One region of the Microbacterium sp. 71-36 genome, then DNA from elsewhere that is predicted to be linked to it. Evidence: predicted binding sites of a transcription regulator. Region 1 holds the regulator's gene; the other holds the start of a gene.
The links. The regulator LexA, encoded in region 1, represses DNA repair genes until DNA is damaged. The targets are predictions, from matches to a motif close to TCGAACANNTGTTCGA.

Region 1 (7,970 bases):
CTGCCGTGCGAAATCCATCGCGGCATCCACCGGGTCGCCGTAGCTGGTCTCGGTGCCCGCCTCCCCCTGTGTCAGTCGGACGGCCTTGCCGTCGGCGACGTCGACCGCCGGGAGAAGGACAAGCTCGGGCGTGGACGCGAAATCGTTCATGGCTCCTCGTGCCGGCAGGCGCCTCTCGCCAGCCCGGGCACGAGGTCACACAGTAGTCGCGCGCAGCCCGTCGATCCAATTCGCGAGCAACCGGATGCCGGCCTCCCCCGACTTCTCGGGGTGGAACTGCGTCGCGGCGAGCGGGCCGTTCTCGACAGCCGCCAAGAAGGGCTCGCCGTACGTGCACCAGGTGAGAACCGGCTCGGGGAAGGGTGGCGTGACCTCGAGCGACCACTCTTGCGCCGCATACGAGTGCACGAAGTAGAAGCGCTCGTCGGCGATCCCGTCGAACAGGCGCGAGCCCTCTCCCGCCGAAACAGTGTTCCATCCCATGTGCGGGAGGACGGGGGCCGAGAGCTCGGATACGGTACCGGGCCATTCGCCCAGTCCCTCGGTGTCGGTGCCGCGCTCGATTCCGCGCCCGAACATCACCTGCATGCCCACGCAGATCCCGAGAACGGGCCGGCCGCCGGCCAGGCGGCGATCGATGATCTCGCCGCCGCGGCTGGCGTTCAGGGCGCCCATCACGGCGCTGAACGCACCCACACCGGGTACCAGCAGCCCGTCCGCGTCGAGGAGCAGCGACCGGTCGGAGGTGAGACGTGCGTCCGCACCCGCCTCGATGAGAGCCTTGACGGCCGAGTGGACGTTGCCCGAACCGTAGTCGAGGACCGCGACGACGGGCCTGCTCACAGGGCGCCCTTGGTGCTGGGGATGCCGTCGACGAGCGGGTCGAGCGCCTTCGCCTGGCGGAACGCGCGCGCCAGGGCCTTGTACTCGGCCTCGGCGATGTGGTGCGGATCGCGGCCGCCGAGGACACGCACGTGCACGGTGAGTCCGGCGTGGATCGAGATCGCCTCGAACGAGTGGCGCACGAGCGAACCCGTGAAGTGCCCGCCGATGAGGTGGTGCTCGAAGCCGGCGGGCTCGCCGGTGTGGACCAGGTAGGGGCGCCCGCTGATGTCGACGACCGCCTGGGCGAGAGCCTCGTCGAGGGGGACGAGCGCGTCGCCGTAGCGCGAGATGCCGGCCTTGTCGCCCAACGCCTGACGAATCGCCTGTCCGAGCACGATGGAGGTGTCCTCGACGGTGTGGTGCGCGTCGATGTGCGTGTCGCCCGTCGCGGTGACACGCAGGTCGGTCAGCGAGTGCTTGGCGAAGGCCGTCAGCATGTGGTCGAAGAACGGCACGCTCGTGGAGATGTGGCTCGCACCCGTTCCGTCCAGATCGAGGGACAGCTCTACCCGGGACTCGCTCGTCTCGCGGACGATCGTGGCGGTACGGGGCGTGACGGGGCCGGTCATGCTCGCGATCCTACCGACGCCAGGGCGTCGAGGAACGCGGTGGTCTCGTCGGCCGTTCCGGCGGTCACACGCAGGTGGTGCGGAATTCCGACGTCGCGGATGAGCACGCCGCGGTCGTAGAGCGCCTGCCACGTGACCGCGGGCTCGTCGACGCCGCCGAAGAGCACGAAGTTCGTCCACGACTCGTGCGCGGTGTACCCCAGCGCCGCCACGGTGGCGGAGATCCGGTCACGCTGGGCGACGATCTCGTCGACCATCGAGAGCATCGTGTCGGCGTGCCCCAGCGCCGCGGTCGCCGCGGCCTGAGTGAGCGCACTGAGGTGATACGGCAGGCGCACGAGTCGGAGTGCGTCGGCGATGGCGGGGTCGGCGGCGAGGTACCCGACCCGGGCCCCGGCAAAAGCGAAAGCCTTGCTCATCGTGCGGGACACCACCAGACGCGGGCGTCCGGGGAGCAGTGTGACCGCGGAGGGCTCGTCGTGGGGGGCGAACTCCTGGTACGCCTCGTCGACGATCACGATGCCGTCGGTGACCGCGTAGACGGCCTCGATCACGTCGAGTCCCAGCGGAGTGCCGGTGGGGTTGTTCGGGGCGCACAGGAACACGATGTCGGGGTTCTCGCGCACCACCTGCTCGGCGGCGAACGCCGGGCTGAGCGTGAAGTCGTGTTCGCGCTCCCCCGCGATCCACTCGGCACCCGTGGCGCGCGTGAGGATCGGATACATCGAGTAGGTGGGAGCGAAGCCCATCGCCCGACGACCCGGACCCCCGAACGCCTGCAGAACGTGCTGCAGAACCTCGTTCGACCCGTTGGCCGCCCAGATCTGCTCGCGGACGAGACCGTGGCCCAGATAATCCGCGAAGGCCTCACGCAGGGCGGTGAACTCGCGGTCGGGGTAGCGGTTGACGTCGCGCAACGCCCGCGCGATGGCATCCAGGATGTCGTCCGCCACTTCGGACGGCACGGGATGCGTGTTCTCGTTCACGTTGAGGGCGACAGGCAGGGCCGCCTGCGGCGCCCCGTAGGGAATCATTCCCCGGAGGTCATCGCGAAGAGGAAGGTCGTCGAGGCGCACGGTCACCTCACCCATGGTAGGCGGCGACGCTCCCGCAGATCACCGCCCCGGCGCGTAGGCGGTGGGGATCGCGATGCGCTGCCCCGCCGTGACCGAACCGTTCTGGAGAGCGTTGAGGCGTGCGATCTCGGCGACGACGTCGCGAGGATCGGACCCGGGGGCGACGTCTTCGGCAATCGACCAGAGCGTCTCGCCGCTCATCACGGTGATCTCGGTGAAAGTTCCGGCGGACGCACCCGCTTCGTTCGAGGCGAGGGCGGCCCCGCCGCCGACGACGGCGAGTGCGAGCGCGACGACCACGGGGAGCGCGGCCAGGAAGGCGAACACGCGACGTCCGCGCGCGGTCAGACGCAGGCGGGTGGCGGGGGCGGTGACGACGATGCTGGTCATGGTGTGCTCCTCAGTGGGGAGAGATTCGCACCCCACCCTCGGCCGGGAGGGCGGTGGTGCGAATCTGTATTCCGAATTTATCTTCGATACTGTGAACCTGTCAACACCGGGTCAGTCGGAGAACGATCGAACGCGACACGCGGAGAGCTCCGCAGCGATCGAGTGATCCACCGGATACGGTTTCGACGAGGAGACCTCACCACGGACCTCCGACATTCGAATTTCCGCCGCATCCACGACGCGGCGCGAGGGGAGCACACATGACCGACGCGACGACCGCAGCCGGCCGCGAACGGCCGCAGACCCGGCGCCGGAAGAGCCTGAGCGACAAGCAACTCGCCATCCTCGAGGTCATCCAGCGCTCGATCGCCCGGCACGGCTACCCGCCGAGCATGCGGGAGATCGGCGACGCGGTGGGACTCAAGTCGCTCTCGAGCGTCACCCACCAGCTGAACCAGCTCGAGCTCAGCGGATATCTCCGCCGTGACCCCGGGAAGACGCGCGCGATGGAGGTGCTGATCGACCTGCCCGGCACCGCCGCCGAGAACCCCGCCGACACGGCACCCGCGGTCGGCGACGCCGCCCTCGTCCCGCTCGTCGGCCGGATCGCCGCGGGCGTGCCCATCACCGCCGACCAGCAGGTCGAGGAGATCTTCCCCCTTCCCCGCCAGCTCGTCGGCAAGGGCGAACTGTTCATGCTCAAGGTCTCGGGCGACTCGATGATCGACGCGGCGATCTGCGACGGCGACTGGGTGGTCGTGCGGACGCAGTCCACCGCCGAGAACGGCGAGATCGTTGCGGCCATGTTGGACGGAGAGGCCACCGTCAAGACCTTCCGTCGCCGCGACGGCCACACGTGGCTCCTCCCCCGCAACTCCGCGTTCGAACCGATCCTGGGCGACGAGGCCATCGTCCTCGGCCGCGTCGTGGCGGTCCTGCGTACGGTGTGACATGTGACGGCGCCGCGGGAGGCCGGATGCACGCTTCTCGGCGCGCATCCGGCCTCCGCCGTTCCGGGCCCGTGTCCACAGGCGTCTGATCGCGGCCGGTCGACACCCCTAACATGACAAGGACACCTCGAGAGAGCGAGTCCCGTGTCGTCTCCCAGCGCCGCCGCACCTCCGCCCTCCGACGTGCCCGGCGTTCCGGCCGATCCGGCCGTCGGAGCGCCGCCCGCGGAGCAGGCCGCCCCGCTCCCACCGTCGGCCGGGGGTCGGCGTCCGCGCGCGAGCGTCGTGGTGCTCGCGGTTCTGCTGACCGTCTTCGTCGCCGCCGTCGGACTCGGATTCCTGTGGTTGGCCACTCAATTGCAGGAAGCCCGCACGCAGATCGACGATCAGCGGCAGCAGATCGACGACCAGCAGCAGCGCCTCGACGAGCAGCAGGAGATGATCGACCGCAAGGAGCAGTTCGGTGCGGCGATGAACGACCTGTACGCGACAGTCGATCCTCTCGTCGGCCTCCCCTACGCCACGATCGTGCCGTGGTACCGCGTGGAGGATCTCGCTGATCGCGCGTGGATCCACCGGCGGAACCCCGCTGCGCTCGATCAGGACGTCGCCGATCTCCGGAGACTGACATCGGAGATCTCGGTCCACTCGGCCGCGGTGGCGGCGCAAGCGGCCTCGAACGCGTCGGGGACCGCGTGGGAGGCGACCCTCGACAGCCTCGGACGGGGCTGGGTCTCGACCGTCTTCGAAGACGCCACGCCCTGCGGTGCCACCGCTCTGGCGTGCGTCTCCGGCGCGGAGCCGTTCACCGTGCACGTCCGGGCCGGCTCCCGCACGGACCCGACCATGACCGACTGGATCCGCACGGGCGCCGCCTATCACGAGTACGCCCACGTCCTGCAGTTCACCAACCCCCAGCCGACGGACGACGCCCTCGCCTCCTTCGGCGGCGACGTCGAGACGATGGCCGACTGCTACGCACTGACGTTCCTGGACGGCTGGTCTCTCGATCACGAGGTCGCGATCGACGCCTACTCGTACTACGAGGTCAACGTCGGGTACGGCTACACGTGCGACGCGAACCAGCGTCAGGTCATCCGCGACTGGGTCGGTCGCCTGGGCGTGACGCGTCAGGTCGTCGGCGGCTGAGAGGCCCTCGCCCGCGGGCGGACGCACCGGGAAGGTCGCGTCCCCGCGGCGACCGACGCACGGCGCGGCATGTCCGACCCGGTCCGTAGGGTGGATGCCATGCCGCAGACGCTCCCCTACGGATCCTGGCCCTCTCCCCTGACGCCCGAGACGGTCTCCCGATCGTCGCCGCGGCTGGACGGTGCGCGCCTCGTCGGCGGCGACGTCTGGTGGGGCGAATCGGTCCCGAGCGAGGGCGGGCGCGTCGCCGTGCGGCGGCGACGTGCGGACGGATCGATCGAGACGGTGCTGCCCGCGCCCGGAAACGCGCGGTCCTCCGTCCACGAGTACGGGGGCGGTGCGTGGACCGCGTCCGACGACGGCGAGCTGTTCTACGTCGAGAAGTCCGACCAGCGCGTCTACGCGCTCCGGCCGGGCGGAGAGCCGCGCGCTCTGACCCCCGCGGACGGCAACGTCCGGCATGGCGGCCTGTCCTGGCAGCACGACGCCCTCCTCGCGGTCCGCGAGACCCACGGAACCGGGCGGGTCCCCGCGCGTGCAATCGTGCGGATCCCGCTCGACGGCTCCGCCGCGGAGGTGCTCGCCGCGGGCAGCGCGTTCCTCGCCCACCCCGCGCTCTCCCCGGACGGACGACGCCTGGCCTGGATCGCGTGGGACCACCCGGACATGCCGTGGGACGCCACCGTCCTGCGGGTCGCGGATCTCGCCACCGGAGCCGTGCGCGATCTCGCCGGGGGCGATCGGCGCGCGCCGCTCCAGCCGGTCTGGATCGGTGACGACGAGCTGCTCTACGCCGACGATCCGGAAGGCCGGTGGAATCTCTTCCGCCGTCCGCTCCAGGGCGATCCGCAGCCCGTCGCCCCGGCCGACGCCGACACGGGCGGACCGGTCTGGGTCCTCGGTACCCGGTGGTTCGGCGCCACCCCCGACGGGCGCATCATCGCCGTGCGCACGGACGGCGGCGACGAGATCGTCGAGATCGCGCCCAGCGGCATCCGCCTGCTCGACGTGCCGGTGGTCGCAGGCGCCTCGATCGACGATGTGCGGGGCGCACGCGCCCTCGTCTCGGGTTCCGACGCCACGGGACTGTCGGGGCTGTGGTCCATCGACCTCGACACCGGGGAGATCGAGCGGGTCGGAGGCGGCGACCATCCCGGTGCCGAATGGATGCCGACCGCCCGCGCGCTCACCACCGAGGGCCCCCACGGCCCGGTGCACGCCTATGCGTACCCGCCGACGAACCCCGACGTGACGGCTCCGGAGGGCGAACGCCCACCGTACGTCGTCCTCGTCCACGGCGGTCCGACCTCTCACGTCGGCCCCGCCCCCTCGCCGAAGACGGCCTTCTTCACGAGCCGCGGGATCGGCGTGCTCGACGTCAACTACGGCGGTTCCACGGGCTACGGCCGCGGCTATCGCGAGCGACTGCGGGGTCAGTGGGGGGTCGTGGATGTCGACGACGTCGCGGCGGCGGCATCCGCTCTCGCCTCCGCCGGCCTCGCCGACCCCCGACGCCTCGCGATCGCCGGCGGATCCGCGGGCGGCTGGACCGTGCTCGCCGCCGTGACGAACACCGACGTGTTCTCGGCCGGGATATCCCGCTACGGCGTCGGCGATGCGCGGGCGCTCGCGGAGGACACCCACGACTTCGAGGCGCGCTACCTCGACGGTCTCATCGGGCCGCTCCCCGAAGCCGAAGCGGTCTACCTCGACAGGTCACCGCTGACGCACCCGGAGCGCTTCCGTGTCCCTCTCCTGATCCTGCAGGGCGCGGAAGACCGCGTCGTCCCGCCCTCGCAGGCCGAAGCGATCCGCGATGCCCTCGCCGCCCACGGAGTCGCGCACTCGTACGTCCTGTACGAGGGCGAAGGTCACGGCTTCCGTCGAGCGGAGACCGTGGTGGACTCCCTTCAGCGCGAGCTCGGCTTCCTCGGCGCGGTGTTCGGGTTCGACACCCCCGGCATCCCTCCGTTCACCCTCGACTGACCGGGCGGACACGACGACGCCCCGCCGGGCAGCGGGGCGTCGTCGTAGCGGAAGTCGATCAGGCTGCGAACGGAGCGAGTTCGGCCGCGAGTCGCGCACCGACGTGCGCGTGCAGGAACGTTCCCTGCTCGCGATGCTCCTGCGCCACGATCAGGCCGGTCTCGTGGACCGCCGAGACCAGGTCACCGCGGTCGTAGGGCACGACCGCCCGCACTTCCACCGCGGGGAGGGGCAGCGCCTCCTCGATCGCGGCCCGCAGCTCGTCGATGCCCTCGCCGGTACGGGACGACACGAACAGGGCGGCGGGGGCGAGCCCGCGCAGGACGAGCCGATCGTCGGGACTCAGCAGATCGGCCTTGTTGAAGACCACGATCTCGTGGCCGAAGTCCGCGTCCACGTCTCCCATCACGTCGCGCACCGTCGAAAGCTGTGCCGCGGGGTCCGGGTGCGACGCGTCCACGACGTGGAGGATGACGTCGGCATCGCCGACCTCCTCCAGCGTCGAACGGAACGCCTCGACCAGCTGGTGCGGAAGGTTGCGGACGAAGCCGACGGTGTCGGTGAGGGTGTACACGCGGCCGTCGGAGGTCTCGGACCGGCGGACCGTGGCATCCAGGGTCGCGAACAACGCGTTCTCCACCAGCACCCCGGCGCTGGTGAGCCGGTTGAGCAGGCTCGACTTGCCGGCGTTGGTGTACCCGGCGATCGCGACGGACGGGATCGTGTGACGCTTGCGCTCCGCGCGCTTGGCCTCGCGGGCGGGAGCGAAGTCGCGCAGCTGCTTGCGCAGCAGCGCCATCTTGGTGCGGATGCGGCGGCGGTCCAGCTCGATCTTCGTCTCACCGGGTCCACGGGATCCCATGCCGGCGCCGCCGGCACCGACCTGACCACCCGCCTGACGAGACATCGAGTCGCCCCAGCCGCGCAGGCGCGGGAGCAGGTACTCGAGCTGCGCGAGTTCGACC
Region 2 (7,970 bases), on a different contig from region 1:
ATGATGACCGAGCCGGGGGCCGGGTCCGTCTTCACCGTGCGTCTGCCCCAGAAGGAAGGAGCCGTGCCATGGTCTTCGACGTCCTGAGCCTGCAGACCGCGTCGTCCCTGGTGATCCTGGTGTCGGCGGTGATGTACCTGCTGGACACGCTCATGCTGCGCGACGCGCTCCCGGGTCGGCTGTGGGCGACGGCGTTCCTGGCCGGGGTGCTGTCCTCGGTCTGCTACCTGGTCTGGATCTCCGTTCCCGGAGCGTTCATCGCCCTCGCGCTGGGCAACGGCGCCTTCGTCGCGGCGACCTCGTTCATCTGGCTGGGCAGCGTGGCCTTCAACGGCCGGCCGCTGAGGATCCCGATCATCATCACCGCGGTGGCTCTGGTGGCGGTCGTGGTGCTCGCACTCGTCGACGGTCCCGCGGCGGGGGACTGGGCGGGAGCGGTGCCGCTGTTCCTCGCCAATGCGCTGTTCGCGGTGCTCGGGGCGATCGAAACGCGGCGCGGCGCCATCGGGCGACGATGGAGCGCGGCGGCGTTGACGACGGTCCTGGCGATCGAAGCGATCTGGTTCTTCGTCCGCACGATCGTCTTCGTCGCGCAGGGACCGGACAGCCCGGTGTTCCTGACGTATTTCGGCACGAGCGTCTCGGCCTTCCTGACGATGTCGCTGGTCGTCGCCGCCGTCGTGGTCACCTCCGTTCTCCGGACCAGCGAATCCGCGCTGCGCGGCAACCCCGAGACCCGTCAGCTCGTCGTCGACCGCAACGGCGTCCTGCTGCGCGAGTCGTTCGGCGCGGTCGTCACGATCCTGGTCGCCCGCGCCCGCGCGGCCGGCGAGGACATGTGCGTCATCGGCATCCGGGTCGATGATCTGCGCCGCGTGGCGACCGCGTTCGGTCCGGAGGAGGCGGAGGAGATGGCGCGGGCGTTCCGAGCGTCCGTGCGTCGGCACGCCCCGACGATGGCACTCGTGGGGGAGACGGATGCCACGGGCCTGTCCGTCGCGTTCTCGACGTCGATCGCCGTGGATCAGCGTCGGCTCGTGCGCGTGCTGCACGAGCGGGTCGTCGCGGACCTCACCGACCTCGGGACCTCCGTCGTGCCGGTGGTGGGGATCGGTGTGGCGCTCGCCTCGGTCGACGGGGCGGACGGTCCGACCCTCGTCGACCGGGCCGATGCCAACGCGAGTCGCGCGGCAGCGACGGGCGAACAGCCCTTCGGTCTCACCTCGGGCTGAAGCCCTCGCGATCAGTCCTCGTCCCGGGCGGCCACGAGGGCGTGCACGCGCGCACGGAGCTCTCGCGGACGGAACGGTTTCGTGAGGTAGTCGTCGGCGCCGGCCTCGCGGGCCAGCCGTTCCTCGGTGGCATCCACGCGGGCACTCACCATCAGGATGCGCGTCCGGCTGAACTCGCGGATGCGCCGTGCGGTCTCGAAGCCGTCGAGGCCGGGCATGCTCACGTCGAGGGTCGTCACCGCGGGGTCCGTGCGACGCACCGTGTCGATGCCGGTCAGCCCGTCGACGGCCGTGTGTACGACGAAACCCACCGGTTCGAGGGTCGCGGTGAGGAGCGATCGGATGTCGACGTCATCCTCGATGACGACCACGACGTTGGGATTCGGCATGATGACACTCTCGCCAACCGGTCGGAAGGCGCGGACGCGGCCTTGAGGGAAATCGTAGACCACCCCGGCTGCCAAGGCGCCCCCGCGCGTGCTGTGGCATCCTCGACGGGTGACCCTTCTCGCGCTGACCGGCGGAATCGCGTCGGGAAAGTCCACGATCTCCCGCATGCTCGCTGAGAAAGGCGCGGTGATCGTGGACGCGGACGCGATCGTGCGGGAGGTCCAGTCGCCCGGGTCGCCCGTGCTCGCCGCGATCGCCGCGGAGTTCGGCGACGAGGTCCTGATGCCCGACGGCTCCCTCGACCGACCGGCGCTGAGCGCACGGGTCTTCGGCGATCCCGAGAGGCTCGCCGCGTTGAACGCGCTGGTCCACCCGGCCGTGCGGGAGGAGTCGCAGCGGAGGTTCCGGTCGGCGCTGTCCGCCGACCCTGCCGCGGTGGTCGTGTACGACGTCCCGCTCCTCGCCGAGTCGCGCGGTACGGGTGAATGGGACCTCATCGTCGTCGCCGACGCCCCGGCCGAGATGCGGGTGCGGAGGCTGATCGAGCAGCGCGGTCTCTCCGAAGCGGACGCCCGCGCCCGGATCGCCGCCCAGGCCGGTGACGACGAGCGGCGGGCACTCGCGGACGTCGTCATCGACACCGCCGGCGACATGGATGCCACGCGACGCCAGGTGGACGAGTTGTGGGAACGGGTGGCGGTGCGCTGATCCGCTGCGGCGCGCTCGCGCACGGCGAACAGCTCGCCGCCCCGATGTCGGAGGCCCCGCCTACGCTGGAATCATGCAGGCCACACGTTCCGTCCGCCCCTTCGAGGTCGTCAGCGAGTACTCCCCGTCCGGCGATCAGCCGCAGGCGATCGCCGATTTGGCCGCGCGCATCAACGCCGGTGAGACGGACGTCGTGCTGCTCGGTGCCACCGGTACCGGTAAGTCCGCGACGACCGCCTGGCTGGTCGAGGCGGTGCAGCGGCCGACGCTGGTCCTCGCCCACAACAAGACCCTCGCGGCGCAGCTGGCGAACGAGTTCCGTGAGTTGATGCCCCACAACGCGGTCGAGTACTTCGTGTCGTACTACGACTACTACCAGCCCGAGGCGTACGTCCCGCAGACGGATACGTTCATCGAGAAGGATTCCTCGATCAATGCGGAGGTCGAGCGACTCCGCCACTCCACCACGAACTCCCTGCTGTCGCGTCGCGACGTCGTCGTGGTCTCGACGGTGTCGTGCATCTACGGCCTCGGTGCGCCCGAGGAGTACCTGCGGGCCATGGTCGCGTTGCAGGTGGGGGAGCGGTACGACCGCGACGCCCTCATCCGCAAGTTCATCGCGATGCAGTACAACCGCAACGACGTCGATTTCTCGCGCGGCAACTTCCGCGTGCGCGGCGACACGATCGAGATCATCCCGGTGTATGAGGAGTACGCGATCCGCATCGAGATGTTCGGCGACGAGATCGAAGCGCTGTACATGCTGCACCCGCTCACCGGAGACGTGGTGCAGAAGATGGACTCCGTGCCGATCTTCCCCGCCTCCCACTACGTCGCCGGCACCGATACCGTGCAGCGCGCGATCGGCACGATCGAGCACGAGCTCGCGGAGCGACTGAAGGAGCTCGAGTCGCAGAACAAGCTGCTCGAGGCTCAGCGTCTGCGGATGCGTACGACGTTCGACCTCGAGATGCTGCAGCAGCTGGGCTTCTGCTCGGGCATCGAGAACTACTCCCGCCACCTCGACGGGCGCAATGCGGGCGACCCGCCGCACACCCTGCTCGACTTCTTCCCCGACGACTTCCTGCTCGTCATCGACGAGTCGCATGTGACGGTCCCGCAGATCGGCGCCATGTACGAGGGCGACGCGTCGCGCAAGCGGACGCTCGTCGAGCACGGATTCCGGCTCCCGAGCGCGATGGACAACCGTCCGCTGCGGTGGGACGAGTTCAAGAACCGGATCGGCCAGACGGTCTACCTGTCGGCCACGCCCGGCCGTTACGAGATGGGGATCGCGGACGGCGTGGTCGAGCAGATCATCCGCCCGACGGGTCTCGTCGACCCCGAGATCGTCGTGAAGCCCTCGAAGGGGCAGATCGACGACCTGCTCGAGCAGATCCGGCTGCGCGTGGAGCGCGACGAACGTGTGCTGGTCACCACCCTCACCAAGAAGATGGCGGAGGAACTCACCGACTTCCTCGGCGAGCACGGGGTGCGCGTGCGCTACCTGCACTCCGACGTCGACACGCTCCGCCGCGTCGAGCTGCTCACCGAGCTGCGCGCGGGTGTGTACGACGTCCTCGTCGGCATCAACCTGTTGCGCGAAGGCCTCGACCTTCCCGAGGTGTCGCTCGTCGCGATCCTGGATGCCGACAAGGAGGGGTTCCTCCGCAGCGGGACGTCCCTCATCCAGACGATCGGTCGTGCGGCCCGCAACGTGTCGGGCGAGGTGCACATGTACGCCGACAAGATGACCGACTCGATGCAGAACGCGATCGAGGAGACGGAGCGGCGCCGAGAGAAGCAGATCGCCTACAACAAGGCGAACGGCATCGACCCGCAGCCGTTGCGCAAGAAGATCGCCGACATCACCGAGGTCCTGGCCCGCGAGGCATCGGACACTCGGAGTCTGCTGTCCCGCAACGACAAGGCGGGCAAGGGCAAGTCGCCGACACCTCAGCTGCGGCGGACGGGGATCGCCGCGGAGGGCGCCGATCAGCTCGAGTCCACGATCGCCGACCTCACGCAGCAGATGCTCGCGGCGGCGAGCGAGTTGAAGTTCGAGCTCGCGGGACGTCTGCGCGACGAGGTGCAGGACCTCAAGAAGGAACTGCGCGCCATGGAGCGCGCCGGCCACGCCTGAGCCGGGGAGTCCGGTGGAGCAGAGAGTCTCGCTGATCACGCTCGGCGTGGCGGACCTGGAGCGGTCGCTGGGGTTCTACGAGCGTCTCGGTTGGAGTCGGCACGCCGACTCGGTCGACCGTGAGGTCGCGTTCTTCGACGTCGGCGGAATGGTCGTCGCACTCTGGGGCCGCGAGGAGCTCGCCTCCGATTCGGCCGTCCCGGACGGTGGAGGGTGGGGCGGCGTCACTCTCGCGCACAACGTCCGCACACCGCGCGAGGTCGACGGCATCCTCGCCGACGCGGTGGCGGCCGGCGCGACACTCGGGCGCTCGGGCGCGCCGACCCCGTGGGGCGGATACTCGGGGGTGTTCGTCGATCCGGACGGTCATCCGTGGGAGGTCGCGGTCAACCCCGGCTGGCCCCTGGATGCCGACGGGCGACCGCAGCTCGCCTGACGGGCGGTGCCCGACCGGTCGCGGGGCCTCGGCCTTGTGCCCGGTCTCACGGGCAGTGCAGAAGGGGTTTCGGTCCCGACCGGTCGACGCTGTGCTCCGACATCGGGTGACCGCACAGGGGGCAGGGGCGCGCGGTGCGCACCGGTTCGGGCGTCGTCTCGTACGGACCGACCGATGCGGGACCGGCGACGCGGATCAGACGCGAGTTGATGTACTGGTACCACCCGCCGGCAGCCCGCACGCGTTCGCGCAGCGGGGGTCGGTCGGCATCCCTGTGTGCCATGATAATTAGTGTACTAAGTATTCGAGGAGGGTGCGTGGACGATCCGCTGCGTTTGGAGAACCAGGTGTGCTTCGCGCTCGTCACCGCCGCGCGCAACGTGGTGTCGATCTACCGCCCGGTCCTCGAGCCGCTCGGTCTCACGCATCCCCAATACCTCGTGATGCTCGCGCTCTGGGAGCGGGCGCCCCGGTCGCTCGGCGCACTGGCCGGGGAGCTCGCGATGGAGCCCGCGACGCTCTCTCCGCTGGTCAAGCGGCTCGAAGCGCAGGGGAGGGTGCGGCGTACGCGTCGCGTCGACGACGAGCGCGTCCTGGACATCGAGCTGACCGATGACGGCCGCGCGTTGCGGGAACGCGCCCTCGAGGTGCCCGCGCGGATCATGGAGCGGGTCGGCATCGACGAGAGCGCGCTCGTCGCGTTGCGCGACGGGCTCGCCCCGTTCGCGGGGCGTCTCGACTCCGCCGACTGAGGCGTTTCCCCCGCCCCGACCGCGGCCCGACCCACCTTCACGAGGGCCTCGCGGCCCACACGACGCGGTGCCGCACCTTCGCACACGTGTGCGCCGGAGGCGAACCCGGGACCGATGTCGGAGGGGGAACCTAGACTTGACGGGTGCCCATCGTTCCTGTCTCGTCTCCCGGAAACACCAGCGGAAAGCTCAGTGTTCGCGGTGCCCGCGTCCACAACCTGAAGAACGTCGACCTCGACATTCCGCGCGATTCGCTCGTGGTCTTCACCGGTCTCTCCGGGTCGGGGAAGTCGAGCCTGGCGTTCGACACCATCTTCGCCGAGGGGCAGCGCCGTTACGTCGAATCGCTGAGCGCGTATGCCCGCCAGTTCCTCGGCCAGGTCGATCGTCCGGACGTCGACTTCATCGAGGGTCTGAGCCCCGCGGTCTCGATCGACCAGAAGTCGACCAACCGCAATCCCCGGTCGACCGTGGGCACGATCACCGAGATCCACGACTACATGCGTCTGCTCTGGGCGCGCATCGGCGTGCCGCACTGTCCCGACTGCGGTGCTCCGATCCAGCGGCAGACGGTGCAGCAGATCGCCGACCAGCTCATGGAGCTCCCCGAGCGCACCCGCTATCAGATCGTCGCGCCGGTGGTGACCCAGAAGAAGGGCGAATTCGTCGACCTCTTCAAGGAGCTCAGCGCGAAGGGATACGCACGCGCCGTCGTCGACGGCGAACTCGTGCAGCTCGCCGAGCCGCCGACGCTGAAGAAGAGCTACAAGCACGACATCGCGGTCGTGGTCGACCGACTCGTGGCCTCCGGCGACATCCTGAGCCGCGTCACCGACTCGGTCGAGACGGCCCTCGGGCTCGCCGGCGGCATCATGCAGGTGAACTTCGTCGATGAGGAGGGGGATGCCGCCTGGCAGTCCTTCTCCGAGAAGCTCGCGTGCCCCAACGGGCATCCGCTGCAGCTGACCGAGATCGAGCCGCGGACATTCTCGTTCAATGCCCCGTTCGGCGCCTGTCCGGTGTGCTCCGGCCTCGGCACGCGCATGTCGGTCGACGTCGACCTCATGCTCGGCGACGAAGAACTCTCGATCCGCGACGGGGCGATCCTGCCGTGGACCACGCAGGGCAAGGGCCTGTTCCAGTACTACGAGCGGCTGCTCGAGGGGCTCGCCCGCGATCTCGACTTCTCGCTCGACACCCCGTGGCGCGACCTGTCGACGGACGTGCAGAACGCTGTTCTGCGCGGCGAGAACTACAAGGTCACCGTCAAGTGGAAGAACCGCTACGGGCGTGAGATGCGGTACTCGTCCGGCTTCGAGGGCGTCGTGCCCTACATCGAGCGACAGTATCTGCAGGCCGAGTCCGACGCGCAGCGTCAGCGGTGGTCGGAGTACCTGCGCGAGGTGCCGTGCGCGGTCTGCGACGGCGACCGTCTCAAGCCCGAGGTGCTCGCCGTGCTCGTCGACGGCACCTCGATCGCGGCGGCTTCCCGCATGAGCCTCGCCGATGCGCGCGAGTTCTTCTCGCAGCTCACGCTCACCGACCGTGAGGCGACGATCGCCGCGGCCGTCCTGCGCGAGATCCGGGCGCGCCTGGACTTCCTGCTGCAGGTCGGCCTGAACTACCTCAGCCTCGGTCGTGCCGCCGGCACGCTCTCGGGCGGCGAGGCGCAGCGCATCCGTCTCGCGACGCAGATCGGCTCGGGTCTGACCGGCGTCTTGTATGTGCTGGACGAGCCGTCTATCGGTCTGCACCAGCGCGACAACCGTCGGCTCATCCAGACGCTCGAGACGCTGCGCGACCTCGGCAACACGCTGATCGTGGTCGAGCACGACGAGGAGACGATCCACGCCGCCGACTGGGTCGTCGACATCGGACCGCGGGCGGGGGTGGACGGTGGCAACGTCGTGCACTCCGGGCCCCTGGCCCAGCTCCTCAGCGACGACCGATCGCTGACCGGCGCATACCTGTCGGGCCGTCGCTCGATCGAGGCCCCGAAGAAGCGCCGCAAGATCGACAAGAAGCGACAGGTCACGGTCGTCGGTGCGCGCGAGAACAACCTGCAGAACGTCACGGTCGACTTCCCGCTGGGGGTGCTGACGTCGGTGACCGGCGTGAGCGGTTCCGGCAAGTCGACGCTCGTCAACGGCATCCTGTACGAAGTGCTCGCCTCGAAACTCAACGGCGCACGTCGCGTGCCGGGCAAGCACACGCGCGTCACCGGGCTCGACAACCTCGACAAGGTCGTGCACGTCGACCAGGCGCCGATCGGCCGCACACCGAGGTCGAACCCCGCGACGTACACCGGT

Region 2: the regulator LexA is predicted to act here: its motif matches at 5,740-5,755, upstream of uvrA (excinuclease ABC subunit UvrA).

What each region holds. Positions count from the first base shown of each region.
Region 1 covers NZ_MKTP01000009.1:67,925-75,894, reverse strand. Annotated here, with positions in the region: gene priA (bifunctional 1-(5-phosphoribosyl)-5-((5-phosphoribosylamino)methylideneamino)imidazole-4-carboxamide isomerase/phosphoribosylanthranilate isomerase PriA) at 1-150, opposite strand, end outside; gene hisH (imidazole glycerol phosphate synthase subunit HisH) at 196-843, opposite strand; gene hisB (imidazoleglycerol-phosphate dehydratase HisB) at 840-1,454, opposite strand; gene BGO45_RS16455 (histidinol-phosphate transaminase) at 1,451-2,545, opposite strand; gene BGO45_RS16450 (LysM peptidoglycan-binding domain-containing protein) at 2,570-2,920, opposite strand; gene lexA (transcriptional repressor LexA) at 3,181-3,870, shown strand; gene BGO45_RS16440 (hypothetical protein) at 4,015-5,019, shown strand; gene BGO45_RS16435 (prolyl oligopeptidase family serine peptidase) at 5,119-7,005, shown strand; gene hflX (GTPase HflX) at 7,064-7,970, opposite strand, start outside.
Region 2 covers NZ_MKTP01000001.1:6,820-14,789, forward strand. Annotated here, with positions in the region: gene BGO45_RS00030 (cell wall metabolism sensor histidine kinase WalK) at 1-87, shown strand, start outside; gene BGO45_RS00035 (hypothetical protein) at 69-1,232, shown strand; gene BGO45_RS00040 (response regulator) at 1,244-1,621, opposite strand; gene coaE (dephospho-CoA kinase) at 1,731-2,330, shown strand; gene uvrB (excinuclease ABC subunit UvrB) at 2,404-4,473, shown strand; gene BGO45_RS00055 (VOC family protein) at 4,487-4,909, shown strand; gene BGO45_RS00060 (hypothetical protein) at 4,956-5,192, opposite strand; gene BGO45_RS00065 (MarR family transcriptional regulator) at 5,227-5,661, shown strand; gene uvrA (excinuclease ABC subunit UvrA) at 5,805-7,970, shown strand, end outside.